2 regions of the Streptomyces cadmiisoli genome follow, and region 1 is predicted to be linked to the other one. Evidence: predicted binding sites of a transcription regulator. Region 1 holds the regulator's gene; the other holds the start of a gene.
The links. Region 1 encodes HspR, which represses chaperone genes until heat shock. Its sites were predicted from a motif close to TTGAGNNNNNNNNNCTCAA; they were not measured.
Positions count from the first base shown of each region.

Region 2: lon (endopeptidase La) is a predicted target of HspR. The motif match lies at 1,248-1,266, and genes of this name have one in related genera.

Region 1 is NZ_CP030073.1:4,421,343-4,431,119, reverse strand. Features, by position in the region: gene DN051_RS19045 ((Fe-S)-binding protein) at 153-2,435, opposite strand; gene DN051_RS19040 (MraY family glycosyltransferase) at 2,648-3,823, shown strand; gene dnaK (molecular chaperone DnaK) at 3,917-5,764, shown strand; gene grpE (nucleotide exchange factor GrpE) at 5,761-6,426, shown strand; gene dnaJ (molecular chaperone DnaJ) at 6,469-7,647, shown strand; gene DN051_RS19020 (heat shock protein transcriptional repressor HspR) at 7,653-8,105, shown strand; gene DN051_RS19015 (PA14 domain-containing protein) at 8,173-9,777, opposite strand, start outside.
Region 2 is NZ_CP030073.1:3,329,664-3,339,440, reverse strand. Features, by position in the region: gene DN051_RS14005 (response regulator transcription factor) at 1-282, opposite strand, end outside; gene DN051_RS14000 (spermidine synthase family protein) at 396-1,073, opposite strand; gene lon (endopeptidase La) at 1,289-3,712, shown strand; gene DN051_RS13990 (MarR family winged helix-turn-helix transcriptional regulator) at 4,016-4,507, shown strand; gene DN051_RS13985 (protein phosphatase 2C domain-containing protein) at 4,539-5,327, opposite strand; gene DN051_RS13980 (sensor histidine kinase) at 5,702-8,521, shown strand; gene DN051_RS13975 (roadblock/LC7 domain-containing protein) at 8,518-9,021, shown strand; gene DN051_RS13970 (DUF742 domain-containing protein) at 9,018-9,437, shown strand; gene DN051_RS13965 (GTP-binding protein) at 9,418-9,777, shown strand, end outside.

The sequences.
Region 1 (9,777 bases):
TTTCTTCACGTGATCCGTGCGGCGGGTGCGGCGGATGTGACGGATGCCGGGCGGCGACGGAAACGGCGACGGAAACGGCGACGGAAACGGCGACGCTCCCCCGCCGGGGCGGGGGAGCGTCGCCGTGCGCCGTGGACCGCTGTCGCGGCCGGTCACTTCACCGGTTCGGGCTCCGGTTCGCTCTCGGTCTCGGCCTCGTCGACGGGGTCGGCGGGCGTTTTCACGGAGTCCAGCAGGAGCTGGGCGACGTCGACGACCTGGATGGACTCCTTCGCCTGGCCGTCGTTCTTCTTGGCGTTGACGGAGTCGGTCAGCATGACGAGGCAGAACGGGCAGGCGGTGGAGACGATGTCCGGGTTCAGGGAGAGAGCCTCGTCGACGCGCTCGTTGTTGATGCGCTTGCCGATCCGCTCCTCCATCCACATCCGCGCGCCGCCGGCGCCGCAGCAGAAGCCGCGTTCCTTGTGGCGGTGCATCTCCTCGTTGCGCAGGCCGGGGACGTTGGCGATGATCTCGCGCGGGGGCGTGTAGATCTTGTTGTGGCGGCCCAGGTAGCAGGGGTCGTGGTAGGTGATGATGCCCTCGACCGGAGTGACCGGGACCAGCTTGCCCTCGTCGACCAGGTGCTGGAGCAACTGGGTGTGGTGGATGACCTCGTAGTCGCCGCCGAGCTGCGGGTACTCGTTGCCGATGGTGTTCAGGCAGTGCGGGCAGGTGGCGACGATCTTCTTCGCCGACTTCGGCTTGCGGGACTCCTCCGTCACCTTGCCGTCGTCGTCGAGTTCCTCGCCGAACGCCGTGTTCAGGGCCATGACGTTCTCCATGCCGAGCTCCTGGAAGAGGGGCTCGTTGCCCAGGCGGCGGGCGGAGTCACCGGTGCACTTCTCGTCGCCGCCCATGATCGCGAACTTCACGCCCGCGATGTGCAGCAGCTCGGCGAAGGCCTTGGTGGTCTTCTTCGCGCGGTCCTCCAGGGCGCCGGCGCAGCCGACCCAGTACAGGTACTCGACCTCGGAGAGGTCCTCGATGTCCTTGCCGACGACCGGGATCTCGAAGTCGACCTCCTTGAGCCACTCCAGCCGCTGCTTCTTGGCCAGGCCCCAGGGGTTGCCCTTCTTCTCCAGGTTCTTCAGCATCGTGCCCGCCTCGGACGGGAACGAGGACTCGATCATCACCTGGTAGCGGCGCATGTCGACGATGTGGTCGATGTGCTCGATGTCCACCGGGCACTGCTCGACACAGGCACCGCAGGTGGTGCACGACCACAGCACGTCCGGGTCGATCACACCGTTGTCCTCGACGGTGCCGATCAGCGGGCGTTCGGCCTCGGCCAGCGCGGCGGCGGGGACGTCCTTCAGCTGCTCCTCGGAGGCCTTCTCCTCGCCCTCCATGGTCTTGCCGCCGCCGGCCAGCAGGTAGGGGGCCTTGGCGTGCGCGTGGTCGCGCAGCGACATGATGAGCAGCTTCGGGGAGAGCGGCTTGCCGGTGTTCCACGCCGGGCACTGCGACTGGCAGCGGCCGCACTCGGTGCAGGTGGAGAAGTCCAGCAGGCCCTTCCAGGAGAACTGCTCGACCTGCGAGACACCGAAGACGTCGTCGTCGCCCGGGTCCTCGAAGTCGATCGGCCGGCCGCCGGAGGTCATCGGCTGCAGCGCGCCGAGGGCCGTCCCGCCGGTGGCGTCGCGCTTGAACCAGATGTTCGGGAACGCCAGGAACCGGTGCCAGGCCACACCCATGTTGGTGTTCAGCGACACCACGATCATCCAGACGAACGACGTCCCGACCTTGATCATCGCGACCAGGTAGACCAGGTTCTGCAGCGTCGTCACGCTCAGGCCCTTGAACGCCAGCACCAGGGGGTACGAGGCGAAGTACCCGGCCTCGTAGTGCTCCACGTGGTGCAGCGCGCCCTCCAGGCCGCGCAGCACGTAGATCGCCAGACCGATGGTGAGGATGACGTACTCGACGAAGTACGCCTGGCCCGCCTTGGAACCGGCGAACCGCGACTTGCGGCCGGCCCGCGAGGGCAGGCTCAGCAGGCGGATCACGATCAGTACGGCGATGCCCAGGATCGTCATCGCGCCGATGAACTCGATGTACATCTCGAACGGCAGGAAGCCGCCGATCACGGGCAGCACCCAGTCGGCCTGGAAGAGCTGGCCGAACGCCTGGACGAGGGTCGGCGGCAGCGTCAGGAAGCCGATCGCCACGAACCAGTGGGCGAAGCCCACGACGCCCCAGCGGTTCATCCGGGTATGGCCGAGGAACTCCCTGACCAGCGTCACACTGCGCTGGTAGGGGTTGTCGGTCCGGGTGCCGGCCGGGACGGGCTGACCCAGTTTGAAGAACCGGACGAACTGGCCGACGGCGCGTGCGAGCAGCGCGACGCCGACCACGGTGAGGACCAGCGACACGATGATCGCGGCGAGTTGCATTTGGGGGCTCCTCGGGCCTGCGAGGGGGTGATTCGTAATTACTAAGCGGTAACTTATGCAGTCCGTCTGAGACTACCCACTTCCTCAGCCGCACTGTAGCCAGGGGGCCGGTGATCTGCGTCGCTGAGGCATGCCTGACCGCAGGGGGGCGCGGCGCGCCGAGCTGATCTCAGTATTCATCACAAATCGTTACATTCCGCTTAGCTTGGGGTGTGCTCTACGGGATTGCCGCCGCCGTCGCGGCCCTTCTCCTCACCTCCGTGCTCGCGGCTCTGCTTCGCGTGCCCGCGGTGAGGCTCGGTCTGCACGACCGGCGGCGGCGCCGTCGTCCGGTGCCGCTGCTCGGCGGGGTGGCGGTGGTCGTGGTGACGCTCGGCGTGGCGGGCGTGGGCAAGTGGACGGGTGTGGCGCCGCTGGGCACGCGGGCCGACGGCCTGCTGATCGCGGGCGCCGGCGTCGCCGCGGTGGGCCTGCTGGCGGACGTCTGGCGGCTGCGGGTGCGGGTGCTGTTCGGCGGTACGGCGGTTGCGGCGGCCTGCGTGGTGCCGTACGAGGAGACCGGGCCGCTGGTCGGGCTGCTCGCCGTGGCGTGGATCGCCGCCGTCGCCGTCGCCTTCCGGGCGCTCGACCACGCGGACGCGCTCGCCGGCACGGTCGGGGTGGTGACCGCCTTCGGGGTGGGCGCGTGCGCGACGGCCGAGATGATGGACGGGCTCGCGGCCCTGCTCAGCGTGCTGGCCGCCGCCCTGACCGGGTTCCTGATGCAGAACCGGCATCCGGCGAAGATCGCGCTCGGCGCGTGCGGATCGCTGTTCACCGGGTTCCTGCTGGCCGCGGCGGCGGTGCTGACCCGGGCCGGGCACGAGCCGCTGGCCTCGGCGGGGGTGCTGTTCGCGTTCAGCGCGGTGGCGAGCGCCGACGTGGTGCTGGTGCTCGTCGCGCGGCGGCTGGCCGGGCGGCCGGTGGCGCGCGGCGGACCGGACCACCTGGCCCACCGGTTGCAGCGGCTGGGGCTCAGTCCGCAGGGCGCCGCGCTGCTGCTGGGCGTCTCGGCCTTCGGCGCGGTGCTCACGGGGGTGCTCATGCACGCCGGGTGGGCCGGGGAGAGCGCCGTGCTCTGGGTGGCGGGCGGCGCGCTGGTCGTCGTGTGCGGGCTGCTGCCCGTGCGGACCGCCAGGGCGGGCGTAGCGACCGGGGTGACCGGGGTGACCGGAACCACCGGGGTGACCGGAACCACCGGGATCACCGGGACGACCGGGATCGCCGGAACAACCGGGATCACCGGAACCACCGGGATCACCGGAACAACCGGAAGAGTGAAGGCAACCACCGCCACGTCCACGGCGTCTGTGCAGGTCACAGGGCAGTTGCGTGTAAGGAACGGATAAGACTTGAGTCGGTCCGACTCAGGTCTGTTGACCCCACGGGGGCCGTCGTGCACACTTGAGTCCGTTCCACTCAAGTCAGCTGGAGGATCAACCATGGCACGTGCGGTCGGCATCGACCTGGGCACGACTAACTCCGTCGTCAGCGTTCTGGAGGGCGGCGAGCCCACCGTCATCACCAACGCCGAGGGCGCCAGGACCACGCCGTCCGTCGTCGCCTTCGCCAAGAACGGCGAGGTGCTCGTCGGCGAGGTGGCCAAGCGTCAGGCCGTGACCAACGTCGACAGGACCATCCGGTCGGTCAAGCGCCACATGGGCACCGACTGGAAGATCGAACTCGACGGCAAGCCGTTCAACCCGCAGCAGATCAGCGCCTTCGTGCTGCAGAAGCTGAAGCGGGACGCCGAGGCCTACCTGGGCGAGAAGGTGACCGACGCGGTCATCACCGTCCCGGCGTACTTCAACGACGCCGAGCGTCAGGCCACCAAGGAGGCCGGCGAGATCGCCGGTCTGAACGTGCTGCGCATCGTCAACGAGCCGACGGCCGCCGCCCTGGCGTACGGCCTCGACAAGGACGACCAGACGATCCTCGTCTTCGACCTCGGTGGCGGCACCTTCGACGTCTCGCTGCTGGAGATCGGCGACGGCGTCGTCGAGGTGAAGGCCACCAACGGCGACAACCACCTCGGTGGTGACGACTGGGACCAGCGTGTCGTCGACTACCTGGTCAAGCAGTTCCAGTCCGGTCACGGCGTGGACCTGTCCCGCGACAAGATGGCGCTGCAGCGTCTGCGCGAGGCCGCCGAGAAGGCGAAGATCGAGCTGTCCTCGTCCACCGAGACCTCGATCAACCTCCCCTACATCACCGCTTCCGCCGAGGGGCCGCTGCACCTCGACGAGAAGCTGACCCGCGCCCAGTTCCAGCAGCTGACCGCGGACCTGCTGGAGCGCTGCAAGACGCCGTTCCACAACGTCATCAAGGACGCGGGCATCCAGCTCAGCGAGATCGACCACGTCGTCCTCGTCGGTGGCTCCACCCGTATGCCGGCCGTCGCCGAGCTGGTCAGGGAGCTGACCGGCGGCAAGGACGCCAACAAGGGCGTGAACCCGGACGAGGTCGTCGCCATCGGCGCCGCGCTCCAGGCCGGTGTCCTCAAGGGCGAGGTCAAGGACGTCCTGCTGCTCGACGTCACCCCGCTGTCCCTCGGTATCGAGACCAAGGGCGGCATCATGACCAAGCTGATCGAGCGCAACACGACCATCCCGACCAAGCGCTCCGAGATCTTCACCACGGCCGAGGACAACCAGCCGTCGGTGCAGATCCAGGTCTACCAGGGCGAGCGCGAGATCGCGGCGTACAACAAGAAGCTCGGCATGTTCGAGCTGACCGGTCTGCCCCCGGCGCCGCGCGGCGTCCCGCAGATCGAGGTCGCCTTCGACATCGACGCCAACGGCATCATGCACGTCACGGCGAAGGACCTCGGCACCGGCAAGGAGCAGAAGATGACCGTCACCGGCGGCTCCTCGCTGCCGAAGGACGAGGTCGACCGCATGCGCCAGGAGGCCGAGCAGTACGCGGAGGAGGACCACCGTCGCCGCGAGGCCGCCGAGGTCCGCAACCAGGGCGAGCAGCTGGTCTACCAGACGGAGAAGTTCCTCAAGGACAACGAGGACAAGGTCCCCGGCGAGATCAAGACCGAGGTCGAGGCCGCCCTCGCCGAGCTGAAGGAGAAGCTCAAGGGCGAGGACACCGCCGAGATCCGCACCGCCACGGAGAAGGTCGCGGCGGTCTCGCAGAAGCTCGGCCAGGCGATGTACGCCGACGCCCAGGCCGCGCAGGCCGCGGGCGGCGAGGCCCCCGGCGCCGGTGCCGGCGCCAAGGCCGACGACGACGTCGTCGACGCCGAGATCGTGGACGACGAGCGCAAGGACGGTGCCGCGTGACGGAGGAGACCCCGGGTTTCGAAGAGAAGCCCGACGTCCCCTCCGGCGCCACTCCTGAAGACGCCGAGCCGAAGGCCGCCACCCCCTCCCCGGAGGAGGGGGCGGCCCCGGCCGGGGACGCGAGCCAGACAGCGGGTCTGGTGGCCCAGCTGGACCAGGTGCGCACCGCGCTCAACGAGCGCACCGCGGACCTCCAGCGGCTCCAGGCCGAATTCCAGAACTACCGCCGCCGGGTGGAGCGGGACCGGATCACCGTCAAGGAGATCGCCGTCGCGAACCTCCTGACGGAACTCCTGCCCGTGCTCGACGACATCGGACGCGCGCGGGAGCACGGCGAGCTGGTCGGCGGGTTCAAGTCCGTCGCCGAGTCGCTGGAGACCGTGGCGGCCAAGATGGGCCTTCAGCAGTTCGGCAAGGAGGGCGAGCCCTTCGACCCGACGATCCACGAGGCCCTGATGCACAGCTACGCACCGGACGTCACCGAGACGACCTGCGTCGCGATCCTCCAGCCGGGGTATCGCATCGGCGAGCGCACCATCCGTCCCGCACGGGTGGCCGTCGCCGAGCCCCAGCCGGGCGCGCAGACGGTCAAGCCGGCGGAGGAGACCACCCAGTCCGCCGACGCCGACGACAAGGAGAACGGTGGCCCGGACGAGGGCTGACGTTGAACTGACGACGCAGACGAGAGAGGAGGGACGTCGAGGATGAGCACCAAGGACTTCATCGAGAAGGACTACTACAAGGTCCTCGGCGTCCCCAAGGACGCCACCGAGGCCGAGATCAAGAAGGCGTACCGGAAGCTCGCACGCGAGAACCACCCGGACGCCAACAAGGGAAACGTCAAGGCCGAGGAGCGCTTCAAGGAGATCTCCGAGGCGAACGACGTCCTCGGCGACCCCAAGAAGCGCAAGGAGTACGACGAGGCCCGCGCCCTGTTCGGCAACGGCGGCTTCCGTCCGGGCCCCGGCGCGGGCGGCGGATCGTTCAACTTCGACCTGGGCGACCTCTTCGGAGGCGGCGCCCAGGGCCAGGGAGCGGGCGGCGGCTTCGGCGGCGGTCTCGGTGACGTCTTCGGGGGCCTGTTCAACCGGGGCGGCACGACCGGCGGCCGGACGCACCCGCGCCGCGGGCAGGACATCGAGTCCGAGGTCACGCTCAGCTTCACCGAGGCGATCGAGGGCGCGACGGTCCCGCTGCGGATGTCGTCCCAGTCGCCGTGCAAGGCCTGCTCGGGCACCGGCGACGCCAACGGCACCCCGCGTGTGTGCCCGACGTGCGTCGGCACCGGCCAGGTGGCGCGCGGCTCGGGCGGCGGCTTCTCGCTGACCGATCCGTGCCCGGACTGCAAGGGCCGCGGCCTGATCGCCGAGAACCCCTGCGAGGTCTGCAAGGGCTCGGGTCGCGCCAAGTCGTCCCGCACCATGCAGGTCCGCATTCCGGCCGGGGTGTCGGACGGCCAGCGGATCCGGCTGCGCGGCAAGGGCGCACCGGGCGAGCGGGGCGGCCCGGCGGGCGACCTGTACGTCGTGGTGCATGTCGACGCGCACCCCGTGTTCGGCCGCAAGGGCGACAACCTGACCGTGACGGTGCCGGTGACGTTCACCGAGGCGGCACTGGGCGGCGAGGTCCGCGTGCCCACCCTGGGCGGGCCCGCGGTCACCCTGAAGCTGCCGGCGGGCACACCCAACGGACGCACCATGCGCGCCCGCGGCAAGGGCGCCGTCCGCAAGGACGGCACGCGCGGCGACCTCCTGGTCACCGTCGAGGTGAGTGTCCCGAAGGACCTGACGGGGAAGGCTCGTGACGCACTGGAGGCGTATCGCGCGGCGACCTCGGACGAGGACCCGCGGGCGGAGCTGTTCGAGGCAGCGAAGGGAGCATGAGTCAGATGGACGGCCGACGACGCAACCCTTATGAACTGACCGAGGAAACCCCGGTCTACGTCATCTCGGTGGCGGCTCAGCTGTCCGGCCTGCACCCGCAGACACTGCGCCAGTACGACCGGCTGGGCCTGGTGTCTCCGGACCGCACGGCCGGCCGGGGCCGCCGCTACTCGGCCCGCGACATCGAGCTGCTCCGGCAGGTGCAGCAGTTGTCGCAGGACGAGGGCATCAACCTCGCGGGCATCAAGCGCATCATCGAACTGGAGAACCAGGTCGCGGCGCTCCAGTCCCGGGTGGCCGAACTCCAGGCGGCCCTGGACGGCGCCGCGTCGGCGATGCAGCAGCGGGAGGCCGCCGTGCACGCCTCCTACCGGCGCGACCTGGTGCCGTACCAGGAGGTCCAGCAGACCAGCGCGTTGGTGGTGTGGCGTCCGAAGCGGCAGCAGCCCTCGGACTGACGCACAGGAACGACGAAGGGGCCGGGAGGGCAGACCTCCCGGCCCCTTCGCGCTGTGCGGTGGGGCGTCAGCGGGCGACCATGACCTCGACGGAGGCCTCCTGCCCCGTGCGCCCGTAGGCGTCCACGGCCCGCACGGCGACCGCGCAGGGGCCGGTGGCCGACGGAATCCAGGAGATGGTGTCCGTCGTGGTCAGCCGGGGAGGCCCGCTGGACCCGCAGGCGCCGGAGATCTCCCACAAGTAGCCCTTGAGCAGCCGCTGCTCGTCGCCGGCGCCCGGCTCGACGCCGACACTGATCGGGAACCGTGTGCCGCCCTGCGAGTTCACCGTCAGACGCGGTGCGGCGGGCCCGGCCGCGGTGGCCGGGGTGAGCCGGTCCACGGTGGCGGCCGCCGAAGGCACCGACTCCGCACCCGCGCCGTCCACGGTGGCGACGTAGTAGTACGCCTTGCCCCGCGGGGCGGACGTGTCCTCGTAGGAGCCCGCCGCCGAACCGGTGTCGCCGATGGCGTTCCAGGCGCCGTTGGGGTCGGTGCGCCGGTAGACGCGGTACCCGCCGATGTCGCCCTCGGCCGGGGCCCAGGTGAGGCGCGTGTGGGCGTCGGCGGGGGTGCCCTGGACGCCTGTGGGTGCCGGGGCACCGGAGGGCACGGGCCGGGTGGCGGTCACGACGGAGGCCGGGGAGACGTTCCGGGCGCCGTCGACGGCCAGCACCGTGTAGCGGTACTCGGTTCCCGCCTCGGCGACGACGTCCGTCCACGACGTGCCGAACACCGTGGCGGGCCCGTCCGGATCCTGCTGCCCCGCCGGCGCCGCCCACACCTCGTAGTGATGGACGTCGGACGACGGGGAAGCCTCCCAGGTGAGCGCGTTGCCCGCGGTCGTGCCCACCGACGACAGCTCGCCGAGCGGTTCGGGCGCCGTGCGGTCCGTGGTGGTGACCGGGAGCGTGGCCGTGCCCGCCGACTCGTGGCCGGCCTTGTCGACGGCGCGCACCGTGTACTCGTACGCCGCGCCGGTCACCGGGAGGGTTGCGTCGGTGTACGACGTCGACGTCGTCGTGGTCAACCGGGTGCCCGGGGACGAGCCGCCCTTGGCCCTGCGGTAGACGCGGTACCCGGCGAGGTCCATCTCCTTGTTCTTGGCCCAGGTCAGCTTTGCCTTGCCGGTGGCCTGGTCGTATGTGACGGCCGCGCCCGTCGGAACCAGCGGTGCGACCTTGTCCACCGAGGCCGAAGTACGGGGTGCGTAGGTGAACTTGACATTGGCGCGGCCCGTGACGTTGACGAAGTCGACGCGCAGAGCGTGTTTGCCCTTGGGAATCGTGACGTTGACCGTCTTGGAGACCGTCGACGACACGTTCTTCCACAGGTCGATCCTGGGCTTGCCGTCCAGATAGACGCGCACGCCGTCCTGGGCCGAGGCGGTGAAGGTGAACGGTCCGCCCGAGCCGAAGTCGCGGGTGACGGTCCACCGGACGCCGAACTTGTCCTTCGGCAGCCCCGAGGCGGGTGCGCCGGTGCCCCAGTTCTGGTCGACGGCGCTGTCGCAGTCCGTCTTCTTCGGAGTACCCGAGAACGAGGTGTTCGCGTAGAACTGCCGCTTGAACACGGGGGAGGTGCACGTGGTCGCGGCGGACGCGGGCGCGGCGGCGGCGGTGAGCAGGCCGCC
Region 2 (9,777 bases), 1.1 Mb from region 1:
CAGCACCGGCACCGGCCGCTGGGCCTGCACCCGCCGGCAGACCTCCAGGCCGTCGAAGCCCGGCAGCATGATGTCGAGGATCAGCAGATCGGGCTGCCAGGCCTCGGCCGTGTCCACCGCCGACGGACCGTCGCCGGCGGTCTGGACGAGAAATCCCTCTGCGCGCAGGCGGGCCGCGATGGCGTCGACGATCGTCGCGTCGTCCTCGACGACCAGCACCCGGCGCTGTGCACCCGGGCTGGTCGCCGCCGTGCCGTTGTGGGAGGTATGTGTCTGCTCCATCGCCCGCCCCTGAAGTGTGCTTTCCGGAATCCGTGGGGTGATCCCATGACTGCGTTCGACGCTTGAACGATCCGCGTCAGGCAAGCAGGGTACGGGGAGTCACCGCAGCTCGGCTATCCAGGTCGGACGGCGAGATGCACGATGTCGGGTACGCCCCGGGCAACGGGGATCTCTTCGGTACGCACATGCCGGAAACCGGCATTCCACAAGGTTCCTTCAAATTCCGGGGAGGGTTGCGCCGACCAAACGGCGAGCACCCCGTCCGGCCTCAACACCCTTGCGCAGCTTGCCAGTCCGGCCATCGAGTACAGCCCCGCATTGCCGTCCGTGACGGTCCAGCCGGGCCCGTTGTCGATGTCCAGGCACAGGGCGTCGAACGTGTCGGAAGTCTCATTGACGTAATCCACCAGATCCGCTTCGACGATTTGCGTACGACCGTCCGCGAGGGCGTCGCGCGAGACCCCCGAAAGGGGTCCGTCGAGATGCCAGTCGATGACGGCGCGTTCCCGCTCGACCACCGTGATCCCGCCCCACCGGGGGTTCGCCGCGGCGTGTGCGAGCGAGAAGCCGACACCGAGTCCGCCGATCAGGACGCGGGGTGCGGGGCGGTCGTCCAGCGCGTTCAGCGCCGCGTCGACCAGCAGCCGCTCGGACCGGCCGTCGGAGGTGTCCATCAGGAAGCAGCCGTTGGCGATGATCTGGAGCACGGAGCCGTGGCGGCGCAGCACCACCTCGCCGTGGGGGCCCTCACGACGGTCCAGGACTTCGGGGATGTCGTACGTGGTGGACATCGGCCCATCCTGGCACTTCTCCAACGGGATGTTGACGGAACAAGGCGAGGGGGTGTCGCCCTGAGCAGGGCGAGGGGCGTGTCGCCCAGGGGGACGGCCGGGGTGTGCGTGCCTGTGGCGGCCCGATCGCTCAGAGCGAACGAGTCCCGGGGAACATTCGGCGGCTCACGAGCATTGAGTCGGCATAACTCAACTTGACTGCCGAAGGGGAGATCATGGCTGCTGAGTCCACGGCGTTCACACCGCTCGCCCTGCCCGTGCTGCCGCTCGACGACGAGGTCGTGCTGCCCGGAATGGTGGTCCCGCTGGACCTGAGCGACGCCGATGTGCGGGCCGCGGTGGAGGCAGCGCAGGCCGCTGCCCGCTCCGAGCCCGGAAAGCCCAGGGTCCTGCTGGTGCCCAGGATCGACGGGACGTACGCGGGCACCGGTGTGCTCGGCACCGTGGAACAGGTCGGGCGGCTCGCCGACGGCGACCCCGGAGCCCTGATCCGGGGCCGGGGACGCGTGCGGATCGGCGCCGGGACGACCGGGCCGGGCGCGGCCCTGTGGGTCGAGGGCACCCGGATCGACGAGAGCGTGCCGGAGCCGCTGCCCGGGCACGTCTCCGAGCTGGTCAAGGAGTACAAGGCGCTCGCCGCCGCCTGGTTGAAGAAGCGCGGCGCCTGGCAGGTCGTCGACCGGGTGCAGGCCATCGACGACGTGTCGGCCCTGGCCGACAACTCCGGGTACTCGCCCTTCCTCACCCTCGACCAGAAGATCGAACTGCTGGAGACGGCCGAACCCGTCGCCCGGCTGAAGCTCGCCACCCGGCAGCTGCGCGACCACCTCGCGGAGCAGGACGTCGCCGAGACCATCGCCAAGGACGTCCAGGAGGGCGTCGACAAGCAGCAGCGCGAGTTCCTGCTGCGGCGCCAGCTGGAAGCCGTCCGCAAGGAACTGCGCGAGCTGAACGGAGAGCAGGAGGGCGAGGAGTCCGACGACTACCGCGCCCGCGTGGAGGCCGCCGACCTGCCCGAGAAGGTCCGTGAGGCCGCTCTCAAGGAGGTCGACAAGCTGGAGCGGGCCAGCGACCAGTCGCCGGAGGGCTCCTGGATCCGCACCTGGCTCGACACCGTGCTCGAACTGCCCTGGAACGAGCGGACCGAGGACGCGTACGACATCCGGGGCGCCAAGACGGTCCTGGACGCCGAGCACGCGGGTCTGGAGGACGTCAAGGAGCGGATCACCGAGTACCTGGCGGTGCGCAAGCGGCGCAGCGACCGGGGCCTGGGTGTCGTCGGCGGGCGGCGCGGCGGTGCCGTGCTCGCGCTGGTGGGCCCGCCCGGCGTCGGAAAGACGAGCCTCGGTGAGTCGGTGGCGCACGCCATGGGCCGCAAGTTCGTGCGCGTCGCCCTCGGCGGCGTCCGCGACGAGGCCGAGATCCGCGGTCACCGGCGTACCTACGTCGGCGCGCTGCCGGGCCGGATCGTGCGCGCGGTCAAGGAGGCCGGTTCCATGAACCCGGTGGTGCTCCTGGACGAGATCGACAAGGTCGGTTCCGACTTCCGCGGCGACCCCGCCGCGGCCCTCCTCGAGGTGCTCGACCCGGCGCAGAACCACACCTTCCGCGACCACTACCTGGAAGTCGAACTCGACCTGTCCGACGTCGTCTTCCTCGCCACCGCCAACGTCCTGGAGGCCATCCCGGAGGCCCTGCTCGACCGTATGGAGCTGGTCCGGCTGGACGGTTACACCGAGGACGAGAAGGTCGTCATCGCCCGTGACCACCTGGTGCCGCGCCAGCTGGAGCGCGCCGGGCTGGCCGAGCACGAGGTGACGCTCGACGAGAGCGCGCTGCGCAAGCTGGCCGGCGAGTACACGCGCGAGGCGGGTGTGCGCAACCTGGAGCGGTCCGTCGCCCGGCTGCTGCGCAAGGTGGCCGCCGAGCACGAGCTGGGCGAGCGGGAGCTGCCGTTCACCGTCACGGACGGCGACCTGCGCGCTCTGATCGGCCGGCCGCACCATGTGCCCGAGTCCGCCCAGGACCCGGCCGAGCGGCGTACGGCGGTGCCGGGTGTCGCGACCGGACTGGCGGTGACCGGCGCCGGCGGAGACGTCCTGTTCGTCGAGGCGTCGCTGGCCGACCCGGAGACCGGCGGCGCGGGACTGACCCTGACCGGTCAGCTGGGCGACGTGATGAAGGAGTCGGCGCAGATCGCGCTGAGCTTCCTGCGCAGCCGCGGCGCCGAGCTCGAACTGCCGGTCGCCGACCTGAAGGACCGGGGCGTGCACATCCACTTCCCGGCGGGCGCGGTGCCGAAGGACGGCCCGAGCGCGGGCATCACCATGACGACCGCGCTGGCCTCGCTGCTCTCCGGCCGGCCGGTGCGCACCGATGTGGCGATGACCGGTGAGGTGTCGCTGACCGGTCGCGTCCTGCCCATCGGCGGCGTGAAGCAGAAGCTGCTCGCCGCGCACCGCGCGGGTGTCACGACCGTGATCATCCCCAAGCGCAACGAGCCCGACCTGGACGACGTCCCGGCCGAGGTGCTGGACAAGCTCGACGTCCACGCCGTGACCGACGTCCGGCAGGTCCTGGAACTGGCGCTGTCGCCGGCCACGAACGGCGCGGCGCCGGAGGTTCCGGTCGCGGCGTGACGGACGTGATCGGACAGTGGAGGCCCGGGTCCCGTGAGGGAGGCCCGGGCCTTCGCCGTACGGCGGGCCGGGCGAGGGCGGGCGAGGGCGGGCGCGGGCGACGGGCACACGAGGGTCGTACGGAGGGCGGGCCGACGGGGCGTACGAGGGTCGTACGAGGGGCCGGCCGACGCGGCGCAGGGGCGGAGCGGACGGCTCCGGGCGCTGCCGAGGGTGCCCGCCTGCGAAATACTGACCACGCTGCGGCGATGCCGACGGCCGGCGAGGACTTTCAGGATCGGGAAACCGGAGCAGGGGACTGACGTGCACGAGGACGGAAACGGCGACGGACACCTGGGCGCATCCGGTGTGTCGCCGACCGAAGTGGACCAGGAGTTCCTGGATCTGGAGCGCGAGCTGACCGTGTTCCTGCGGCGGGCCCGCGCCAACCAGGGCGAGATGGCCCGCGAGGTCCACCCCGACCTGGAGTCGGCCGCTTACGGGCTGCTCGTCCGGCTCGACGAGTGCGGCCGGCAGCGGGCCACCGAACTCGCCGCCTACATCGGTGTCGGCAAGGCCACCATGTCCCGTCAGCTGCGTGCCCTGGAGGACCTCGGCCTGGTCGCCCGCGAACCCGATCCGGCGGACGGCCGCGCCTGGCTGGTGCACCTCACCGACGAGGGGCGCACGCGGGTGCAGCGGGTCCGGGAGGCCCGCCGGGCGCGCTACGTCAGCAAGCTCGACCACTGGGACCGCTGCGAGGTCGCCGAACTCGCCCGGCTGCTCCACCAGTTGAACGCCGGGATGGAGAAGTAGGGCACCGGCCGGGCGGGTCCGCCCGGCGCGGTCACGGCTCCACGTAGACGACCGTCGCGTCGTCGTGGGTCTTGCTGCGGCCCAGATGCGCGCGCGCCTGGGCGTCGGCCGTCTCCAGCGCCCGCACCCGGTCCACCAGTGCCCGCGGACCCTGCTTGCGGACGAAGCCGAACAGGTCGGTCCAGTCGCCCTCCCGGAACTTCTCCGTCCAGCGGGCCGCCCCGTCCGTGAGCGCGGCCAGCGCTCGCACCTCCGCGCGCGGCAGGACCCCCGTCACCGCCCGTCCGGCGACCGAGGGATCGGCCGCCGCGGTGAAGAAGCCGCCCTCCTTGTTGCGCAGCGTGGTGTCGATCAGGGCGTCGGTGGCCAGGCTCGCGCGCGGCAGCCGGGACAGGCGGTCGTCGAGGTACGGGGTGACCGTGCCGTCGGGGGACTCGACGAGGAGGGCCGAGTCCGACAGGACGAGGTACTCGACGCCGCCCCCGGACCAGCGGACGAGGACCACGGTTGCCTGCGGGGTGCGCGGGTGAGAAAGGTCACAGGTGGCCCGGTGTGCCTCGGCGGTCCGCGTGATGCCGCGGGCCAGGGCCTCGGCCAGCGGCACATCCGGGAGTGAAACGGTCAGTTCGGTCAGTGCCCCGCCGAGGCGCGCGGTGTACCAGGGAACGGAATGCACACAGCCCGTCCCGCCGCTCGGCGGAGTCACCCCGTCCAGCACGACGAGCGAACCGCCCTGTCCGCAGGCGGGTAGTCCGACACCCGCGAAGTCCTCGTTGGGGCGGGCCGGGTCGCCCGGCTCCGAAACAAGTTCCGTGCGCATCCGGCCAGTCTGCACGAGGCCTTCACAAGGTTCGCCGTAGGGGGCGATCGGTTGCCGAGCAGCCGTACCGTCGCAGGTCAGACGCCGGATTTGGGCAGGAATGGTGGAGTCCGGGAAGACGTGGCGGCGAATACTGCCAAAGCCCGCCGTCCGAGTCCAACCGGCCCGCCGTGCGGCGCCGACGCGCGCCGGCCGGGAACTTGCCCGCCAACTCCCCTCCGATGTTCACTCCTTCGGGTGGCGGGTCAGCCGATGCATGATCACCGCCCACCGGCACTGGGAGGGTCGGGGACCGGAACCGCACCGGGTGTGGACACCAGTTGACGGGACGTCACCCGGGCCCATGGGTACACGAGTCAGGAATGCGAGCACCGGTGCAGAAGACGAGGCCTCGGCGCACAGGCAAGCAGACGGCCTCCGAGGGGGGCGCGGAGCATCCCCCTGTCGGCAGGGGCCGTCCGACCAAGGTACGCAATCGGCTCGTCGTGGCGGTCGCCGTGGTGGCCGCCGCCATCGCCGGGGCCGGAACCCCCTCGGTCATCGCCGCCTCGGAGCAGCTGAGCGACAGCCAGAACCTGGTGACGCTGGCCGGGCAGACCAAGGACGCCCTGGTCCTCGCGCACTCGCTCGCCGACGAACGCGACGAGGTCACCCCCTACATCGCGGCGGGCCGCCCCAAGGCCCAGGCGCCCTCCGAGCAGCGCAGCGCGCGGGTCGACCGGCAGGTGGAGGAACTGCGCGCCGACACCGGGACCCCCGCCTCGCTGCGGGCCGGCCTCGACGAGATCGCGTCCGTGCGCAGGGCGGCGCTGACCGGGAAGAGCACCGCCCTCGAAGCGCACGAGGCCTACTCCGACGCCATCGACGAACTGCACCGGCTCGCCGAGGAACTGGCCGAGCAGCTGCCGCCCCGTGCGGGCTCCGGCGCGTACGCGCTGGCCGAGCTCGACACCGCCGTGCAGCAGGCGTCCGCCACCCGCGGACTGCTGCTCGCCGCGCTCAACGTGCCCCGCACCACCCAGACGGTCATCGACCCGATCACCGGGCTGCCGACCGAGACCACCGTCTCCACGGAGGCCGACACCAAGCAGCGCGCCGCCCTCACCGCGGCCGCCATGCAGGCCCGGCTGCGTTCCGAGGCGGCCCTGGCCGACTTCCAGGACACCGCGACCAAGGCCGCGCGCGCCTCCTACGACTCCACGGTCACCGGCCCCGAGGTCAACTCCGCGGACAAGTACCTCGCCGCGCTCACCGACGCGCCCACCCTCTCCGACGCCGAACTCGGCACCAACCGCGAGCGGCTGGGCGCCGCCCTCTCCGCCCGCGTCGACACCATGCGCGGCGTCGAGTCCGCGCTCTACGAGCGCCGCGTCGACGACCTGGAGGCGCTGCGCGACGACGACGTCACCGAGCTGGAGATCCGGATCGCGATCCTCGGCGCGCTGATGCTGCTCGCCGTCGGCGTCGCCACCGGTATGGCCCGCAGCCTCACCCGCCCGCTCGCCGTGCTGCGGATCGGCTCGGCCCGGCTGGCCGGCGCCGAGGACCCGTCCGCCGCGGAGCCGGTGAAGTTCACCGGCCGCAACGACGAGTTCGCGCAGGTGGTCCGCTCCGTCAACGCCCTGCACGCGCAGGCCGTCTCGGTGCACGAACGCCTGACCACACTGGAGTCCGACCGCAGGCACCTGGTCGGGCAGCGGCAGAAGATGGCCGACGCCCGCGAGGAACTGCGCACCGAACTCGCGGAGTCCGCCGCCCAGCTGGAGCGGCTGCGCGAGAGCATCGGCGGCACCTTCGTCAACCTCGCGCTGCGCACCCTCGGCCTGGTCGAGCGGCAGCTCGGCGTCATCGAGGGCCTGGAGGAGCGCGAGCAGGACCCCGACCGGCTCGCCACCCTGTTCAAGCTCGACCACTTCGCCACCGTCATGCGCCGGCACAGCGAGAACCTGCTGGTGCTGGCCGGAGCCGAGCACGTCCAGCAGCACGCCGGGTCCGTGCCGATGGTCGACGTCGTACGGGCCGCGGTCAGCGAGATCGAGCGCTACGAGCGGGTCCGGATCGCCGCCCTGCCGCCGCACGCGCACATCGCCGGGTTCGCCGCCGACGACCTGTCGCACCTGCTCGCCGAACTCATGGAGAACGCCACCGCGTTCTCCCCGCCGGACCTGCCGGTGGAGGTCTCCGGCTGGCTCCTGGAGAACGGCGAGGTCATGCTCTCCGTCCAGGACGAGGGCATCGGCATGACCGAGGAGCGGATGAGCCGCCTCAACGGCCGTCTCGCCGACTTCGACCCCGAGGCCACCTACGACCAGGAGGGCGAGGACGGGCTCGGGCTCGGCCTGTACGTCGTCGCCCGGCTCGCCCACCGGCACGGGGTGCGGGTCCAGCTGCGCGAGCAGAAGCAGGGCGGGATCGCGGCCGTCGTCGTGCTGCCCGACACACTCCTGGCCGCCGTGCCGGGCACCGCCGTTCCGGCCGCCTCGTCGCCCTCCGACGGCACCTACGCCGTCTCCCTGCCGGGCGCCGACGCCGAGGCCAACTCCAACGTCCTGCGCGGCCGGGCCAAGGGCGAGGACCCGCTGGTCGCACTGGCGGAGAAGGCCGTCCGGGAGCGGGCCGCGGAAGAGACCGAGCCCGCGGAGCAGCGGGCGGCGGAGGACGCCGGGCACGAGGGCCGGGAGACCGCCGAGACCGCGGAGACCGGGGAGCACGTGCGGCGGAGCGCTCCGCCGCGGCGGACGGCGCCCCCGCCCGAGGCGCCCGCCGAGACCACGATGGAACTCTTCCTCCCCGAGCAGGCCTCCGCGCCGCCGGCCGCGGCCACGGCGTACACCACCGGCGAGGCCGGCACCGAGCCGCCCGCCGATCCCTACGCCATCGGCCCCGACAGCCATGAACGCGTCCCCGACGAGGGGGACGGGCCCGTCACCGACAAGGGGCTGCCCAAGCGCACCCCGAAGATCACCGCACCGGCCGCGGCGCCCAAGCCGCGCAGCGGATCCGTCGACGCCGAGGCGCTGCGTCGCCGCCTCGGCGGCTTCCGCCGGGGGGCGGAGGCCGGTCGCCGGGACGTCGAGGCGGAGATCGCCGAGCGGGCGCCCGGGACCGGCACGCCGGACGCGGCCGGGACCGCGAGCGCACACGCACAAGCCGAGGAAGCCACGGGGGGCACCGTCGAGGAGGCAAGCAGTTGACCGCGCCCAGTACCTTCGGACTGAGCAGTGAGGCCCGCAATCTGCACTGGCTGCTGACGAACCTCGTCGAGGAGGTGCCCGGCCTCCTCATGGTCGCGGTGGTCTCCTCCGACGGTCTGCTGCTGCTCTCCTCCGACTCCGGCCGGAACGAGGAGGCCCGCAAGTCCCGCGAGGACACCCCCTCCGGCCCGCGCGGCTCCTCCGCCGACCTCGCCACCATCGTCTCCGGCATCGGCAGCCTGACCATCGGCGCGTCGAAGCTGATGGACTCCGGCGGGGTCAAGCACACCATGGTGGCCATGGACGAGGGCAGCCTGTTCGTGATGTCGATCAGCGACGGCTCGCTGCTCGGCGTGCACGGCTCAGCGGACTGCGACATGAGCGTCGTGGCGTACCACATGGCGCTGTTCGTCGGCCGTGCCGGCCACGTCCTGACGCCCGAACTCCGCAGCGAGCTCCGAAAATCCCTGGAGTCCGAACCTACGGGGAGTGACCGATGAGCAGTACGCCCAAGAAGCTTCCCGTGCGCGGCGGTGACCGCAGGCCCGCCCGGGTGCGCCCCTACTCGCTGACCGGCGGCCGTACCCGCTTCGGGCACGTGCTGCTGGTCGAGACGTTCGTGTCGAGCACCGCGGCGCTGGACGCGCCCGAGGAGCGCAAGGAACTGACGAACGGCTCCCTCACCACCCGGGTCATGCCGGAGATGAGGGCCATCGTCGAACTGTGCCGCCGGATGCGTACGGTGGCCGAGATCGCCGCGCTGCTGAAGATGCCGCTCGGCGTGGTCCGGGTGCTCCTGAGCGACCTCGCGGACCAGGGAAAGATCCGTGTGTACGGAACCGGGACCGCGCACGGCACGGGCCGGCCGGACCGCGCACTGCTGGAAAGGGTGCTGAGTGGACTCCGTCGTCTCTGACGCCGACTCCTCCTTCGGCGTGTCCGCACTCGTCGAGTCCGACGAGGAGCTCAAGTCCTGGCAGACGGACCGCAGTCGCGCTCCGGTCGCCACGAAGATCGTCGTCGCGGGCGGCTTCGGCGTGGGCAAGACCACGCTGGTCACCGCGGTCTCGGAGATCACACCGCTCCAGACCGAGGCGCTGATGACCCAGGCCAGTGAGGACACCGACGACCTCACGGCCACACCGGAGAAGCTGACCACCACCGTGGCCATGGACTTCGGCCGGCTCACGCTCGACGACGACCTGGTGCTCTACCTGTTCGGCACACCCGGCCAGCAGCGGTTCTGGTTCATGTGG